DNA from 4 places in the Streptomyces liliiviolaceus genome. Region 1 is predicted to be linked to each of the others. Evidence: riboswitches for the same ligand, from Rfam matches in the RefSeq annotation. Region 1 holds a riboswitch; each other region holds the start of a gene.
What was found. A riboswitch is a leader RNA that binds a small molecule or an ion and turns the genes downstream of it on or off. The one in region 1 is predicted to bind cobalamin.
Positions count from the first base shown of each region.

Region 2: another riboswitch for cobalamin. It lies ahead of J8N05_RS38490 (ABC transporter substrate-binding protein); the one in region 1 lies ahead of J8N05_RS35675 (ribonucleoside-diphosphate reductase subunit alpha).
Region 3: another riboswitch for cobalamin. It lies ahead of metE (5-methyltetrahydropteroyltriglutamate--homocysteine S-methyltransferase); the one in region 1 lies ahead of J8N05_RS35675 (ribonucleoside-diphosphate reductase subunit alpha).
Region 4: another riboswitch for cobalamin. It lies ahead of J8N05_RS24070 (CbtB domain-containing protein); the one in region 1 lies ahead of J8N05_RS35675 (ribonucleoside-diphosphate reductase subunit alpha).

Region 1 covers NZ_JAGPYQ010000001.1:8,409,469-8,413,671, reverse strand. Annotated here, with positions in the region: gene J8N05_RS35675 (ribonucleoside-diphosphate reductase subunit alpha) at 1-1,686, opposite strand, end outside; cobalamin riboswitch at 1,826-2,000, opposite strand; gene J8N05_RS35670 (GNAT family N-acetyltransferase) at 2,075-2,614, opposite strand; gene J8N05_RS35665 (nucleoside hydrolase) at 2,611-3,642, opposite strand; gene mctP (monocarboxylate uptake permease MctP) at 3,845-4,203, opposite strand, start outside.
Region 2 covers NZ_JAGPYQ010000002.1:712,544-716,746, reverse strand. Annotated here, with positions in the region: gene J8N05_RS38495 (TIGR03767 family metallophosphoesterase) at 1-1,247, opposite strand, end outside; cobalamin riboswitch at 1,463-1,649, shown strand; gene J8N05_RS38490 (ABC transporter substrate-binding protein) at 1,717-2,757, shown strand; gene J8N05_RS38485 (FecCD family ABC transporter permease) at 2,754-3,782, shown strand; gene J8N05_RS38480 (ABC transporter ATP-binding protein) at 3,779-4,203, shown strand, end outside.
Region 3 covers NZ_JAGPYQ010000001.1:5,696,516-5,700,718, forward strand. Annotated here, with positions in the region: gene helR (RNA polymerase recycling motor ATPase HelR) at 1-316, shown strand, start outside; gene J8N05_RS24795 (maleylpyruvate isomerase N-terminal domain-containing protein) at 454-1,107, shown strand; gene J8N05_RS24800 (SDR family NAD(P)-dependent oxidoreductase) at 1,265-2,044, shown strand; cobalamin riboswitch at 2,075-2,292, shown strand; gene metE (5-methyltetrahydropteroyltriglutamate--homocysteine S-methyltransferase) at 2,458-4,203, shown strand, end outside.
Region 4 covers NZ_JAGPYQ010000001.1:5,529,585-5,533,787, forward strand. Annotated here, with positions in the region: gene J8N05_RS24055 (CoA transferase subunit B) at 1-317, shown strand, start outside; gene J8N05_RS24060 (histidine phosphatase family protein) at 427-1,035, shown strand; gene J8N05_RS24065 (CbtA family protein) at 1,053-1,820, opposite strand; gene J8N05_RS24070 (CbtB domain-containing protein) at 1,840-2,058, opposite strand; cobalamin riboswitch at 2,095-2,225, opposite strand; gene J8N05_RS24075 (enoyl-CoA hydratase/isomerase family protein) at 2,299-3,354, opposite strand; gene J8N05_RS24080 (PRC-barrel domain-containing protein) at 3,557-3,913, opposite strand; gene J8N05_RS24085 (hydrophobic protein) at 4,163-4,203, opposite strand, start outside.

The sequences.
Region 1 (4,203 bases):
GCGCTCGGCGAGGTCGGCGGACGCCTCGTACGAGGCGAGCATGATCCGCTCGGCGATGCGGGTGGAGAGGGCGCGCGCCTGCGGCGAGTCGAACGGCAGCCGCAGCTTGAAGAAGACGTCCTGCAGCCCCATCGCGCCGAGGCCCACCGGACGCCACTTGGCGTTGGAGCGGCCCGCCTGCTCGGTCGGGTAGAAGTTGATGTCGACGACCCGGTCGAGGAAGGTGACCGCGGTCCTCACGGTCGCGTCGAGCCGCTCCCAGTCGATGTCGCCGGCGTCCGCGTCCACGAAGGCGCCGAGGTTGACCGAGCCGAGGTTGCAGACCGCGGTCTCCCCGTCGTCCGTGACCTCCAGGATCTCGGTGCACAGGTTCGAGGAGTGGACCGTGTGGCCGGGCAGCGCCGTCTGGTTGGCGGTGCGGTTGGCGGCGTCCTTGAAGGTCATCCAGCCGTTGCCGGTCTGCGCGAGGGTACGCATCATGCGGCCGTACAGATCACGGGCGGGGATGGTCTTCCTGGCCAGCCCCCGCTCCTCGGCCCCCCGGTAGGCGGCGTCGAACGCGTCGCCCCACAGGTCGACCAGCTCGGGCACGTCCGAGGGGGAGAACAGCGACCAGTCGCGGTTCTCGTTCACCCGGCGCATGAACTCGTCGGGGATCCAGTGCGCGAGGTTCAGGTTGTGCGTACGCCGGGCGTCCTCACCGGTGTTGTCGCGCAGCTCCAGGAACTCCTCGATGTCGGAGTGCCAGGTCTCCAGGTAGACCGCGGCGGCGCCCTTGCGCCGGCCGCCCTGGTTCACCGCGGCGACCGAGGCGTCGAGGGTCTTCAGAAACGGCACGATCCCGTTCGAGTGCCCGTTCGTGCCGCGGATCAGCGACCCGCGCGAACGGATCCGGGAGTACGAGAGCCCGATGCCGCCCGCGTGCTTCGAGAGGCGGGCCACCTGGTGGTAGCGGTCGTAGAGGGAGTCCAGCTCGTCCAGCGGGGAGTCGAGGAGGTAGCAGGACGACATCTGCGGGTGGCGCGTACCGGAGTTGAAGAGCGTGGGGGAGGAGGGCAGGTAGTCGAGGCGGCTCATCAGCCGGTACAGCGAGGCCACCTCGTCGAGGGACCTGGTCGTGTCGTCCTCGGCGAGACCGCTCGCCACCCGCAGCATGAAGTGCTGGGGCGTCTCGATGACGGATCGGGTGATCGGGTGCCGCAGCAGGTACCGGCTGTGCAGCGTGCGCAGCCCGAAGTAGCCGAAGCGGTCGTCGCCCGCAAGGTCGATCAGCGTGTCGAGCCGGGCCGCGTGGAGGCGGACGAACTCGGCCGTGCGGTCGGCGATCAGGCCCTCGCGGTGGCCGACGGCGACCGACTCCGAGAAGGAGCGCACGCCCTGCGAGGCGGCCTCCGCGGCGATGGTGACGGTCAGCAGACGGGCGGCCAGCTTCGAGTAGACCGGGTCCTCGGAGATGAGACCGGCGGCCGACTCCGTGGCCAGCTCGCGCAGCTCCGCGATGTCCGCGGCGGCGGACCGGCCGCGCAGCGCGGCGGCGGCGACCCGGCCGGGGTCGGCGCCGGGGAGGTCGGCGGTGAAGTCGGTCAGGATCCGCAGCAACGCGGTTCCCGGTCCGTCGGCCTCGGCCCTGTCCTGCTGGTCCCGGGTCGCTGTCGCGGAGACCGGATCGGCTGGCGCGATGGTCACGTGGGGCTCTCCCTCGCTCGGCACGGGGGCCTCGGGGGAGAGGGGTTCGGGGCACACGGGGGTACGCGCTCTGGGCAGCGGTACGCCGCGTCCACCGGCCCACTCCACGAGGCCCGGACGTCATGCACCCGGGCCGGACGGCCTGGGCGCGCTGTCGGCAGGTCCTCGGACTGACTCCCGTACGCGGCACGCGGGCATGCGGACATCCGGTGTCGGACATCTGGGCATGCGGGCATATCACATACAAGTACACCGTTGCGGGACAGTTCCGGATTCGCACCGGATTCCCCTGCGACGACAGCGAGCACGAGCATACATCTTGTGCCGGGCTCCGGAAGCACCCCCACATGTTGTGTCGTGTCGGCTCCGGACGGTGCAGCGGGAGGTGTCAGAGCGTCAACTCGTAGGTGAGGAGCACGACGTCGTCCAGCTCCGGCAAGGGGTTCCAGTCACGGACGGGGGTACGGGTGAAGCCGAGGCGCTCGTACACGCGGTGGGCGCTGCGCATGGTGCGCTGGGTGGACAGCACGACGGCTCCGCAGCCCGCCGTGGCCCGGGCGCGGTCGACACAGGCGCGCACCAGCAGGGTCCCCACGCCCCGGCCGCGGGCCTCCTTCGCGACCGCCAGCATCCGCAGCTCGGCCTCGCCCGCCCGCGCGATGTCGGCCATGGGCCCGCCGGACGGCACGAAGGTCACTCCGCCGAGAAGCCGGCTCCGGGGCGGGCCGCCCGAGCCCTCCCCGGCGACGGCTTCGACGGCCACCAGCACATCGGCGGCCGCCGCGCGCTTCGCCACGTCCCGCAGCTCGCCGAGATACGCGTCGCTCTCCCCGAAGTCGAGCAGCCCGTCCCCGAGATAGGCCCGCGCGGTGATCTCGCCCAGTTCCGCGAACTCCCCGGGCTCCGCCCGCCGGATCACGATGGTCATACGGATCCCAGCCCGTCCTCGTCGCCTGGCCCCGGCCCCGTCCCCGTCCCCGGCCACAGGGGCAGGGTCGAGACGAAGTCCTTCGAGAAGTCGCGCGGTCCCGCGCCGAGGGCCACCCGGCCGGTGAGACGCGCCCTCGCGGTCAGCGCGGGCGACTCGGGATAGTAGACCCGCCCGGCGGCCGAGGGGACGAACACGGTCTGGCCACGGGTGAGTTCGGCGGCCGACTCGACGATGACCGCCCCCTCCGCGAGCGTCACGAACGACTCGTCCGCGCACACACCGACGGCGAGCGGATCGTGCAGCGGGCAGGTGCCGTCCCCGCCGCTGCGGCGGTACGCCTCCATGTAGACCCGCAGCAGCCGGGCCGCGAGCGCGGTGCCGGGGCCCGCCGCCTCCAGTGCCGCGAGGTCGGCGGGCGTGAACAGCCAGCGGTGCGAGGCGTCCAGGTCGACCATGGTGAAAGGGATGCCGGAGGACAGGACCAGCTCGGCGGCGTCCGGGTCGGCCCACATGTTGAACTCGGCGACCGGCGTGATGTTCCCCGGCACGCGTGCCGCGCCGCCCATGAACACGAACTTCTTCACGCGCCGCGCGAAGCCGGGGTCCTCCAGGAGCGCGACCGCCACATTGGTGAGGGGGCCCGTCGCGCACACCGTCAGCTCGCCTTCGTACTCCCGGGACAGCCGCAGCAGCGTCCGCGCGGAGGACTCCGCCGGGTGCGCCGCGGTCGAGTCGGGCAGCGTCTCGCCGCCGAGTCCCGCGGGGCCGTGGAAGTCGGCGGCGACGCGGTGGGGGAGGCGGGTCAGGGGGCGGCCCGCGCCGCGGTGGACGGGGACGTCCGCGTCGATGCGCATCGCTCGTGCGAGGGCGCGGGCGTTGCGGTACGTCTGCTCGGCGGGGAGGTTGCCGCCCACGGAGGTGTAGGCCTTCAGGTCCCACAGGCCCGTACCGAGCAGGTACTGGAGGGCTACGGCGTCGTCGATGCCGGGGTCGCTGTCGAGGACGATGGGGGCGCGTGGGGTCACCGGGCCAGGTTATCCGCCCCCGCCGCCCCTACCCGTTCCCGTCCACGCATGGGGGCTGCGCCCCCTCGCCCCCGTTTGTCCTCAAACGCCGGACGGGCTGGAGATTCGCGGACCGTCCGCGAATCTTTCAGCCCGTCCGGCGTTTGAGGACACAGTGACGGGACGGGTAGGGGCGGCGGGGGCGAAAACTCCCCAGTGCCCCCTAGTGCCCGGCCCCCGCCGTCGCCGGCGGCAGGTCCACCTGGACTCCCTTGTCGCCGGCGTCCGCCGTGTAGTCCTCGGCAGAGGTCTCGTCGATCCCGTCCGGCGCCTTGACCGCCCTCAGGACGAACGTCAGCACCACCGTCACCACCACGTTCAGCACGATCGCGGTGAGCCCGATGTACCCGATCTCCCCGATCCCGGGAATCTCCTTCGAGGACCCGCCGAAGTGCTTCTGCGTCGGCGACGCGACCCCGTACGCGGCGACCGTCCCGTACACCATCCCGACCGCCCATCCCGCGAGCAGCGCCCACCGGTGGAACCAGCGCGTGAACAGTCCGCCGACCAGCGCAGGGAAGG
Region 2 (4,203 bases), on a different contig from region 1:
CCGATGACGTTCTCGGCGATCCGGAAGGAGTAGTACATCCGGTCGCCGTCCAGGCTGTTCTGCGTGTAGCCGTGACCGACCGGCCCCGCCCCCGTCCGCCCGGGTTCGAGGTGCGCGGCCAGATACTCGTGCGGGTTGCACAGCCGGCGCCGCTCGTCGGCCGTCACGGTCCGCGCCGAGCGGGCGTGCCGTCGCAGGATCGCTTCGAGCACCTCGCTCTTCGGGTCGTCGCCGGTCCGCAGCGCCTTCGCGTAGGCGGCCCTGTCCGTGTCGGGGACTGACAGCAGCTTGCGGGAGCCCGTCGCGAAGTCGCCGAGCGCGGGCGACAGGCAGCCGCCGGGCAGATCGTCGTGGTTGCCCACCGTCGAGTACCAGGGGATGCGGAGCCCCGGGCTGGTCACCGGCCTTCGCGCGGCCGTGAGGAAGCCGGGGACGGCGGGCAGTCCGCGCCGCTTGTCCAGGTCGCGCAGGGCCGGTTCCTCCGGATGCCAGTAGAGGGGGAGCCCCGAGTCCTGGACGCCTTCGTACGCCGTCGGGTCGCCGGAGTCGGGGGTGATCCGGCCTCCGCTCATCAGCGTGAGGAACCAGTCGAGTTCGAGCACGGAGTTGTTGTCGACGTTGTCACCGGTGGTCATCACGAACGCGGGCGGCAGACCGGTGTGCGGGCCCTCGCCGAGCGCGTTCACCTGCTCCACGAGCGCGACCGCCCCCGCCACGGTCAGCGCCTCCTGGGCACGCCACGCGGCGGCTCCGCCCGAGCGCAGGAACTCCGTGCGCAGCGGGTTCTGCACATCGGTCAGATGCAGGTCGGTGAACTGGACGAAGCACGCGAGCGGGGTCCGCCGGTCCGGACGGCCGGTGGCGGCGGGCGCGAGTTCCTCCCGTACGACCAGGGGCAGGCCGGGGCCCGGGACCAGTCGGCGGTAGGTGCCGGAGCGCGGGCTTCCGCTCAGCCGGGCGGTCGTCTCCAGCGTGGTGGCCGCGTAAGGCGCCGGCCGCCGGGTGGCGCGGGCCGCCCGCGGGACGACCTGCTCGGCGGCGACGGGTGCGGTGGGGGAGCCGGGGCGCCGCGGCGGGACGAGGGTCGCCGCTCCCGCTGCCGCCGTCGCCCCCGCCGCCAGCGCGAGGGTGCCGGAGACGAGCAGCAAGCGACGGCGGTCGACGGCGGCCGCGGCTTCCCCGGCGGACAGGTGCCCCTCGGCCGTGTCCCCTCCGGCGGTTCCGGTCGTGGGTTGGTCCTGCGGCATGGGTCGGTCCTCCGGTGCCTGCGGGCGACGCGCTGAACGGAACCACTCATTCAGTCCGCGGGGGCAGGGGCGTGGCGCCGCCGTGAACACCGCCGGAACAGGAGAAACGTACGAAACGGGCGACGGAGACCGACATCCCCGCCGCGTCCCCGTAGAGCCCTCACCGAGCCCCCGCCGCCCCCCACCGCACTGCCGCACGGCCGTGAAAGCCGCCGTGATAGCTTGCGAAAGCCAGTCGAACCCATGTACGTGGGTCAGGGAATCCGGTGGAAATCCGGAGCTGACGCGCAGCGGTGAGGGTGACGGGCGGGGCATCGGCCACTGGACCGGATCGACGGTCCGGGAAGGCGCCTCGTCCGGGTGAACCCGAGTCCGAAGACCTGCTGGCGGCCTCCGCGGTCCCGAGACGGCGGGGGAGCACCGTACGACCGGGCTCCGCGTTCGAGCCCTCGACGTCTGAGGAACTTCCGTGCCCATCGCACGCCCCACCCGCCCTGCCGCCCTGCTCGTCTCCGGGGTCATTCTGCTGACCGGCTGCGGCGGCGCCGACTCGTCCGGCTCGACCGGCTCGGCCGGCAAGGACTCCGCGGCAGCCGTCACCCTGGAGAACTGCGGTCACACCGTCCGCGTGGAGTCCCCGCCGCGCAAGGCCGTCTCCCTCAACCAGGGCACCACCGAGATCATGCTCTCGCTGGGCCTCGCCGACCGGATGGCCGGCAGCGCCACCTGGACCGACCCGGTGATGAAGGGCCTGGAGAAGGCCGACGCGCAGGTGAAGCGGATCGCCGACAACAACCCGTCCTTCGAACGGGTCCTGGACGCCGACCCCGACTTCGTCGCCGCCTCGTTCGTGTCCACGCTCGGCAAGGGAGGCGTCGCCACCCGCGAGCAGTTCGAGAAGCTCGGCGTACCCGCGTACGTCTCGCCCTCCGACTGCGCGGGCAAGGACAACACCGGGGACGGCGACGGCGCCCGCAAGAAGCCCCTCGGCATCGACGCGATCTATGGCGAGATACGTGACCTGGCCGCGGTGTTCGGCGTGCAGGGGCGGGGCGACAAGCTGGTCGCCGAGCTCCAGCAGCGTATGAAGAAGGCCACCGCGGGCATCGACGCCTCGGACGTCTCCCTCCTGTACTGGTTCGCCAACTCCGAGTCGCCCTACATGGCGGGCTGCTGCGGCGCCCCCGGCATCATCACCCGGGCGTTCGACGCGAAGAACGTCTTCGACGACACCCACGAGGAATGGCCCCAGATCAACTGGGAGACGGTCGCCGACCGCGACCCCGACGTCCTCGTCATCGGCGATCTGACCCGCAAGTCGCAGACCGCCGAGTCCGCGCAGAAGAAGATCGAGTTCCTGGAGTCCGACCCGGTCACCAAGAACATGACCGCCGTGAAGAAGAAGCGGTACGTCCTGCTCAGCGGGCAGGCCATGAACCCGACCATCCGCACCGTCGAGGGCGTCGAACAAGTGGCCGCCGCCCTGCGGGAGTTCGGGCTCAAGGGGTGACCCGCCGTATCGCACGGCCGGGCGTGGGACTGCTCTGCGCGGCCGGCACCGCACTGCTCGTCGCCTCCGTCGCCGTCGCGATCACCATCGGTCCCGCGGACATCCGCGTCGCCGACGTCTGGTCCGTGGTCGCCTCCCATCTGGGGTGGGGGAGTACGGAACTGAGCCCCATCCGCGACGGGATCGTCTGGCAGCTGCGCCTGCCGCGCACCCTGCTGGCCGCCGTCTGCGGGGCCGGACTCGCCGTGTGCGGCGCGGTCATGCAGTCCTTGCTGCGCAACCCGCTCGCCGACCCCTTCGTCCTCGGGGTGTCCTCCGGTGCCTCGACCGGCGCGGTCGTCGTGGTCGTCCTCGGCGCGGGCGGCGGCCTGGTGTCGGTCTCGGCGGGCGCGTTCCTCGGCGCGCTGCTGTCGTTCGGGCTCGTGCTGCTGCTCAGCCACACCCTCGGCGGGACGACGGACCGGGTGGTGCTCAGCGGTGTCGCCGCGATGCAGCTCTTCTCCGCGCTCACCTCCTTCGTGGTGATGACCGCCGCCGACGCCGAGACCACCCGAGGGGTGCTGTTCTGGCTGCTCGGCTCACTGGGCGGGGTCGGCTGGACGGACGTCTGGGTCTGCCTCGCCGTCCTGGTGGTCGCACTGGCGGTCTGTCTGGCGTACGCGCGCACGCTGGACGCGTTCGCCTTCGGCCAGGACGCCGCCGCGACCCTCGGGGTGTCCGTGGCCCGCACCCGGCTGGTGCTGCTGTGCGTGACCGCGCTGCTGACGGCCGCGCTCGTCAGCTCGGCGGGCGCGATCGGCTTCGTCGGTCTCGTCCTGCCGCACGCCGCCCGCGCGTTGGTGGGTTCCGGCCACGCCCGGCTGCTGCCGGTCGCCGCCCTCGCCGGGGCGGTGTTCCTGGTGTGGGTGGACACCCTGGCCCGTACCGTGCTCGACCCCCAGGAGGTGCCCGTGGGCGTGGTCACCTCACTCATCGGCGTACCGGTGTTCGTGCTGGTGCTGTACCGGACGCGGAGGACACGATGACGACCGAGCACGTCGAGACGACCGAGCATGTCAAGACCGCCGAGACCGCCGAGACCGCCGAGGGTGCTGGCCTCCGGGCCGACCGTGTCACCCGTACCGCCGACGGGCGCGTCATCCTGGACGGCGTCAGCATCAGCCCCGCCCCCGGCACCACCGTCGGCCTCCTCGGCCCCAACGGTTCCGGCAAGTCCACGCTCCTGCGCCTGCTCTCCGGCGTCCTCGCCCCCGCCTCGGGCGTGGTCACCCTCGACGGCCGTCCACTCGGCGAACTGGGCCGCCGCGACATCGCCCGCCGTATCGCCGTGGTCGAGCAACAGGTCGACACGCAGGTCGAGTTGAGCGTCCTGGACGTCGTACGCCTCGGCCGCACCCCGCACCGCCGCGCCTGGACACCCCCGTCACCGGCCGACGAGAAGGCCGT
Region 3 (4,203 bases), 2.7 Mb from region 1:
GGACGCCAACGTGCCGACCTCGATCCGCAGCAACGGCGTCCCCGTCGTCCACGGCTCTGTCGCGGAGCGCGACGCGATCCTCGGCACCTGGCTCGCCGAGCACGCGGACGGGATCGCGTGCGTGATCGGCGATCCGACGTTCCGGGCCACGCCTCGTGTCCGGTCGCTGACCCCGGAACTGTCCAAGGGGCTCGAATTCGACCTGGTCGTCCTCGTCGACCCGCAGTCGTACGGGACGGGCGTCGCGGGAACGGTCGACCGCTATGTCGCAATGACCCGGGCGACCCGGCAACTGGTCGTCCTCACCTCGGACTGAGCCCGGCGGGGTCCTCGCGATCGCCGAGTGGCGCTCACCGCCCGGTGATCGCGAGGACCCCGCCGAACCCCGCATACGTTTGTCCGTATACGCCGCATACGCTTGTCCGTCGTCATGTTCCGGCATACCGTGCCGCGGTGAATCTCTTCTCGCTCGCCTGGACCGCGTTGCGCACGGCGGTCGCCGAAGTGCCGGACGAGGACTTCGAGCAGCCGTCCGGCTGCACGGGGTGGCTCGTGCGGGATCTGGTGTGCCACCTGGTCATCGACGCCCAGGACATCCTGATCACCCTGGTCACCCCCGCCGACACCGAACCGACCGTGAACGCGGTCACCTACTGGCAGCTCGACGGGACCCCGGCCGGTGAGGATCCGCTGGACGCGCTGATCCCCCGGCTGGCCGCCGCGTACGGGGAACCGGAGCTGCTGAAGTTCCACTTCGACGACGTCGGCTCCGCGGCGGGCCGCGCCGCCGGACTCGCCGATCCCACGGCCCGCGTCGGCACCCGCGACGAGGTGCTGACCGTCGGCGACTACCTGTCCGTGTACGTCCTCGAAGCGACCCTGCACCACCTCGACCTGATCTCCCGGCTGGCCTCGACCAGCGGGCCGCCCGCCGAGACCCTGGCCGCAGCTCGCGCGTCGCTGGAGAAGATCGCCGGGACCGCGTTCCCGCCCTCGTTCTCCGACAAGGCAGCGCTGCTGATCGGCACCGGACGGCGGACGCCGACCGACGCGGAGAAGACCGCGCTGGGCACCCTCGCCGAACGACTGCCGCTCGTACTGGGCTGAGCGGCCACCCGGGGCGCGTACGGAGTCCGGCCAGTCGGCAGCCCCGCCGGGACACGCTCCTCGCCCGGGGCCAAGGTCCTGACCTGGACCGTTCGCCGCACGGCCGCAGCGCACCCCCGCCGGTGCGCTCCCGGCTGTGCCCTTCTAGGGTGCCGCCATGGACTCGCAGCGCTACCTCTCAGAACTGTTCTCGCTGGACGGCCGGGTCGCCCTGGTGACCGGTGGCAGCTCCGGCATCGGGCGGGGCATCGCCGAGGCGCTGGCGCGCGCCGGGGCGAGCGTCGTCGTCGTGGCGCGCAAGGAAGCGGAACTGACGGCGACGGTGGAGGAGTTGAGTGCGCTGGGCTGCCGTGCGGCCCGGGTCAGCGCTGATCTCGGTACGCGTGACGGGGTGCGGGAGGCCGCCGAGCAGGCGGTCGAGGCCTTCGGTGAGCCCGACATCCTCGTCAACTGCGCCGGGATCAACCTCCGGCCGCCGATGAGTGAGCTGAGCGACGAGGTCTGGGACACCACCATGGCCCTGAACCTGGACGCGCCCTTCCTGCTGGGCCGGCGCTTCGGCCCGGCCATGGCCGGGCGGGGCTTCGGGCGGATCATCCATGTCACTTCGCAGCAGGCCCACCGCGCCTTCGTCCAGAGCGGTGCCTACGGCGTCTCCAAGGGGGCGCTGGAGTCCCTGGCCCGCTCGCAGGCGGAGGCCTGGTCGCCGTCCGGGGTCACCGTCAACACGCTGGTGCCGGGCTTCGTGATGACGCCGCTGAACCGGCGTCTGTCGTCCGACCCGGAGAAGGTGGCGGCCCTCGCGGCGCGCACGATGGTCGGACGCAACGGCCTCGCGGAGGACTTCGCGGGCGCGGCGGTCTTCCTGGCGAGCGCCGCCTCCGCGTACGTCACCGGTCAGTCGGTCTTCGTCGACGGCGGCTTCTCCGTGCACTGAAAAGTTTTCCACGACCGGGCCGCGCCCCGTAGGGTGGCCGGTGCAGCTGGTTCGCCCCGTCCGCCAGGCGGGTGCGTCGCAAGAGGGAACCCGGTGGGAATCCGGGACTGCCCCGCAGCGGTGAGTGGGAACGACCGCCGTCACACGCACTGGGCCCGGCCGGGTCTGGGAAGCGACGGCCAGTAGGTGTCCTCCGGACGGAGGGCGTGCCCGCGAGTCCGAAGACCTGCCAACTGCCCGTGCGCGAACCATTCGTGCGCGGAGATCCCGGTGACCTCGTGGGCGGGTCGGCGTACTTGACCGAGCGGACGACCGCGCTCTGCGCGCAAGTCGGAGTCCGTCCGGTCCGTCACCCCTTCGCGCTCGCGTCCCGTCCCGGGATCCCAGGGAGATATCTCGCGAAGGAGATTTCCGTGACAGCGCAGTCCGCAGCCGCGGCGGCACGGGCCACCGTGTACGGCTACCCCCGCCAGGGACAGAACCGGGAACTGAAGAAGGCCGTCGAGGGCTACTGGAAGGGCCGGGTCGACGCCGACACCCTCCGGGCCACCGCCGCCGAGTTGCGCCGGGCCAACTGGCGGCAGCTGGCGGAGGCCGGCGTCCACGAGGTGCCCACCGGTGACTTCTCGTACTACGACCACGTCCTGGACGCCGGTGTCATGGTCGGCGCGATCCCCGCACGCCACCGCGCCGCCGTCGAGGCCGACGCGCTCGACGGCTACTTCGCCATGGCGCGCGGCACCCAGGACGTGGCGCCGCTGGAGATGACCAAGTGGTTCGACACGAACTACCACTATCTGGTGCCCGAGTTGGGCCCGGACACCGTCTTCACGGCCGACTCCGGCAAGCAGGTCGCGGAGCTGAGGGAAGCCCTCGCGCTCGGGCTCACCGCCCGTCCCGTCCTCGTCGGACCCGTCACCTACCTCCTGCTCGCCAAGCCCGCGCCGGGTGTCGCCGCCGACTTCGACCCGCTCACCCTCATCGACCGGCTGCTGCCCGTGTACGCCGAGATCGTCGCCGATCTCCGCGCCGCGGGGGCCGAGTGGGTCCAGCTCGACGAGCCCGCCCTTGTACAGGACCGCACACCCGCCGAGCTGAACACGGCGACCCGCGCCTACCGTGACCTGGGCGCCCTGACCGACCGCCCGAAGCTGCTGGTCGCGTCGTACTTCGACCGGCTCGGCGACGCCCTGCCGGTGCTGGCCAAGGCCCCGGTGGAGGGTCTGGCGCTGGACTTCACCGAGGCGGCGGCCGCCAACCTGGACGCGCTCGCCGCCGTGGGCGGGCTGCCCGGCAAGCGTCTGATCGCCGGAGTGGTCAACGGCCGCAACATCTGGGTCAACGACCTGGAGACGTCCCTCGCCACGCTCGGGACCCTGCTGGGGCTCGCCGACCGGGTCGATGTGGCCGCCTCCTGCTCCCTCCTCCACGTCCCCCTCGACGCCACCGCGGAACGCGACATCGAACCGCAGATCCGCCGCTGGCTCGCCTTCGCCCGGCAGAAGACCGGTGAGATCGTCACCCTCGCCAAGGGGCTCGCGGGCGGCACCGGCGCGATCGCCGCCGAACTCGCCGCCAACCGGGCCGACCTGGCCTCCCGCGCCGGATCCGCGATCACCCGCGACCCCGCCGTACGGGCCCGGGCCGCCGCCGTCACGGACGCCGACGCCCGCCGCTCCCGGCCGTACGCCGAGCGGACCGCGGCCCAGCGCGCCCACCTCGGCCTGCCGCTGCTGCCGACCACCACCATCGGCTCGTTCCCCCAGACCACGGAACTGCGCGCCGCGCGGGCCGACCTGCGCGCCGGACGGATCGACACGGCCGGGTACGAGGAGCGCATCAGGGCCGAGATCGGCGAGGTGATCTCGTTCCAGGAGAAGACCGGCCTCGACGTGCTCGTGCACGGCGAGCCCGAACGCAACGACATGGTGCAGTACTTCGCCGAACAGCTCACCGGATACCTCGCCACCCAGCACGGCTGGGTCCAGTCCTACGGCACACGGTACGTCCGCCCGCCGATCCTGGCCGGGGACATCTCCCGCCCCGAACCCATGACGGTGCGCTGGACGACGTACGCCCAGTCGCTCACCGCCAAGCCGGTCAAGGGCATGCTGACCGGGCCCGTCACCATGCTCGCCTGGTCCTTCGTCCGCGACGAC
Region 4 (4,203 bases), 2.9 Mb from region 1:
TGCAGGTCTCCTCGACGGGCGACCTGGCCAACTGGAGCGTCCCAGGAAAGATGATCAAGGGGATGGGGGGTGCGATGGACCTGGTCCACGGAGCCCGCCGGGTGATCGTGCTGATGGAGCACACCGCCAAGGACGGGACGCCGAAGCTCGTCGACACCTGCACGCTGCCGCTCACCGGCCGCGCCTGCGTCCATCGCGTCATCACCGATCTGGGTGTCTTCGACATCGCGGCGGACGGGCTGAGCACCGTGGAGAGGGCGCCCGGCGTGACGGCGGGAGAGGTGGCGGCGCGGACGGGGGCGCCGATGAGGCGCTGACCGGACGCATCAACCGACTACATAAAGCGCACGCAATGATCGCACGCAGCCGGGCGGTAGCATCCGCCAGCATGGACATGCTGAGCAATCCGACGCGGGAAGCGGGCACATGACCCACCGCATCACTTTCGTCTCGCCCGCGACGAGTTCGGCACTGCGTGAGGCACGCTTCGACGACGGGGGTTCGATCGACGCCGACGGGGAGGCGCGCGCCCGTGCCGCGGCCGGCTCCCTGCCGTCGGCCGCGCGCGTCGTGGTCTCTCCCTCGGTGCGTTGCCGTGAGACGGCCGCCGCACTCGGCCTGGGCACGGCGAAAACGGCGGAACTGGCGGAGTCGGCGGAGTTGGCGGGACTGGACGTGGGGCGCTGGCGCGGCCGTACGCTCGCCGAGGTCGGCGCGGCCGAACCGGAGGCCGTGGCCGGTTGGCTCGCCGATCCGGCCTCCGCACCGCACGGCGGGGAGTCCGTGGCGGACTTCTGCGGCCGGGTGGCGCGCTGGCTGGAGTCCTCTCCCGACACGGACGGCCGTACGCTCGCCGTCGTCGAACCGGAAGTCGTACGGGCCGCGGTGACGCACGTGCTGGCGGCGCCCGCCGCGGCCTTCTGGCGGATCGATGTACCGCCGCTGACGTCCACCACGATCAGTGGACGCGGCGGCCGGTGGAACCTGCGGCTCGGGCAGCCGCTGGAGGCCGCCGGAGCGGGCGCGGACCGGTGAGTCCGCGCGGCCGCCGGTCAGTGCGGGGCGGGTGCCGCCGCACTCGCCGCCGATGCCGTGGCGGGTTTCGGGTGGAGCAGCCGTTCGGCCAGTTCGCCGAAGACGAGCCCGAAGCCTGACCAGAGCGTGATCTGCAGGGCGAGGGCGGAGAGCCTGAACCGCCAGAGCAGGGCGGCCGGGAAGTCGCCGGGGACCTCGTTGACGGTGGGCAGGAACGCGTACGCCAGTCCGATCAGGACGACGAAGCCGAGAACGGCGACGACGGTGGCGTACCAGGTGCCCAGTTTCGGTGCGAGCCGCTTGCCGACGATCACCGCGGCGACCGCGAGGAGCACGGCCAGCACCATCATGAGGAGGTACAGGGTGGTCCGTTTGCCGATGGTGTCGGGGTCGCCGACCGCGGGCGGGTTGGCCGGGTACTTCAGGAACGGCACGACGTAGACGGCGAGCAGCGCTGCGCCCGAGAGCAGCAGTGCCGTGGCACGGGCGCCGAAATTGCCGACGCGGCCGAGGGCGAAGCAGTAGGCGAGGGCGGTGATGCCGCCGAAGGCCACCCCGTAGATCAGTACGCCGGTGGCGAGGCCGGCGGTCGACTGCAGGCTGCGGGAGACGAGTTCGACCTCGTGCCCGTGCTCGTGCGCGGCGGCGTGGGACTCCTCGAAGCCGATGGCGCTGTCGACGTTCGGCTCGCCGAGGAAGTAGGCGACGATCAGGGCGAGCACGCCGGCGGCCAGACCGGCGAGCATGCCCCGCACGAGCAGGTTTCTTACCGTTGCGGAGTTCATGGGTGTGCGGGGCCCCTCGTCAGTGGCAGGGGAAGCCGAGCAGGTGACGTGCGTCGTGCACCCATTCATGGACGTTCTCGCCGGAGACGACGGAGGTGGCGCCCTGCTCGGCGCCGACGAAGTACAGCAGGACCAGCATCAGGACGCCGATGAAGACCGCCCAGGGAGCGATGTCCTTCAGCGGCAGTTTGGCGGGCACGACGGGGGTGGTGCTCGGCGGGGCGACATGCTGCGCCATGACGGGGCCTCCTCTGGGAACTCGCGTCCCATCTCGGTGGTGCACAGGACGACGGCCCCGGGTCTGACTCACGGTGCGCTCCCCTCAGGGGAGTCACACCGTTCACAGTGGCGCGACCGTGCCGGTTTCCCACCGGCTTCCGTGCTGCCGTCGTCGGTATCGAAGTGACGCTACCGCTCGACGGGTGCATGCCCAAGACCAGGAGCCGACAAGAACCTGCTCACACCGAACGTTTACCTGTCAGCGCCCCAGCTCCAACTCCGGCCCGTGCTTCCCCAGCGGCTCGAAGAAGCGTGCCACGTCGGTGGTGGTGACCTCGGCGAGGGTGGGGGGTGACCAGCGTGGGTTGCGGTCCTTGTCGATGACCTGGGCGCGGATGCCCTCTACCAGGTCGGGCGTGGTCAGGGCCGCGCAGGAGACGCGGTACTCCTGCTCCAGCACGCGCTCCAGGGAATCCAGACGCCCGGCGCGGCGCACAGCCGCCAGGGTGACCTTCAGTGCGGTGGGCGACTTGGCGAGCAGGGTCTGCGCGGTCTCCTTCGCCGCCGGATCGCCGTGGTCGAGCAGCCGTTGGACGATCTCCTCTACCGTGTCGGCGGCGAAGCAGGAGTCGGTCCACTCCCGCTGCCCGGCCAACTCCCCTTCCGGCGCGGGCCGCGCATGCCGGTCCAGCGCTTCCCTCACGGGCAGTTCCGCGAGGTCGGCGGTGAAGCGCGGAAGGGCGCCGGACGGTACGCAGTGGTCGGCGAGTCCGCACAGCAGGGCGTCCCCGGCGCCGATCGCAGCGCCCGTCAGCGCGAGCCGGGTGCCCAGTTCGCCCGGGGCGCGGGAGAGCAGGTAGGTGCCGCCGACGTCGGGCACGAAGCCGATGCCGGTCTCCGGCATGGCGATCCTCGACCGTTCGGTGACGACCCGGACGCTGCCGTGCGCGGAGATGCCGACGCCCCCGCCCATGACGATGCCGTCCATGACGGCGACGTACGGCTTGGACCAGCGGGCGACACGGGCGTTGAGGCGGTACTCGTCGCGCCAGAACGCGGCCGCGGCGCTGCCGTCCCCGTCGCGGGCGTCGTCGTGGACGGCACGGATGTCGCCGCCCGCGCACAGGCCGCGCTCCCCCGCTCCGGTGAGGACGACCGTCTCCACCGCGGAGTCGTGCTCCCACGCGGTCAGCGCCTCGTCGACGCGCCGCACCATGGCGTGGTCGAGGGCGTTGATGGCTCTCGGGCGGTTGAGGGTGATGTGGGCGGCCCGGCCGGCCGTGTGCAGCAGGACGGACTCTTCGCTGCCGGTCATCCGCATACCTCCGTCAGACCGCGGGCCACGATGACACGCATGGGTTCGTTGGTTCCTTTCGGGACGCGATGGTGCGATGGACGCTCACGTCACGGGCGATCTTCTCAATACCGTGTCCGGCCGGGCGGTCCGGGGCAGCGCGACGGCCCCGGGACTCGTGGAGGAGTCCCGGGGCCGTCGCGTGATGCGGTACGGGTCCGGCTCAGATCTGCGGGCCGCCCGTGCCGTAGTACGTGCCCAGTTCGTCGCGGTAGCCCTGGTCGCCCAGGTGCTTGTCGCGGTCGAACTCCGGAGCGTCCTTGATCTGCTGCTTGGTGCGGTCGACGATGATCCTCTGCTCGCCCTGGTCGATGCTGACGACCGTGCTGGCGGGAAGCAGGACCTCCTTGCCGAAGATCCACACACCGGTGTCGACCACCAGGTAGGCGTCACCGACGTCGTCGGAGTGCTTGTCGACCTTGCCGATACTGCCGTCCGTGGCCTCGACCTTGTAACCCGTCAGGTCCACACCCGCCAGACGACCCGCGGTCGACTTGTAACCCCACACATTTTCAGTCACGCGAAAACAACTCCTCCGGTAAACAGAGTAAAGCGGACAGCGGGATAACCCACCGGCCCTCTCTTTTTCCGTACGTCGTGCACGGCGATTTCCGTAACCGCCGTCTTCGCGGCGGGTGCCCCTTGTCCGGGACTTCACGCACCCGATGCGGGCCGGGATTCTCTCCGATCTTCCGGAGAGGCACGCGCTGTCCCCGTATCGGGAACCCAGTGCCGCCACACACCGTCCGAGCTGGGCCGATGCGGTGGGCTACCAGCGGTACCAGCGGCCGCTCCCACCCTTCGGGCGGG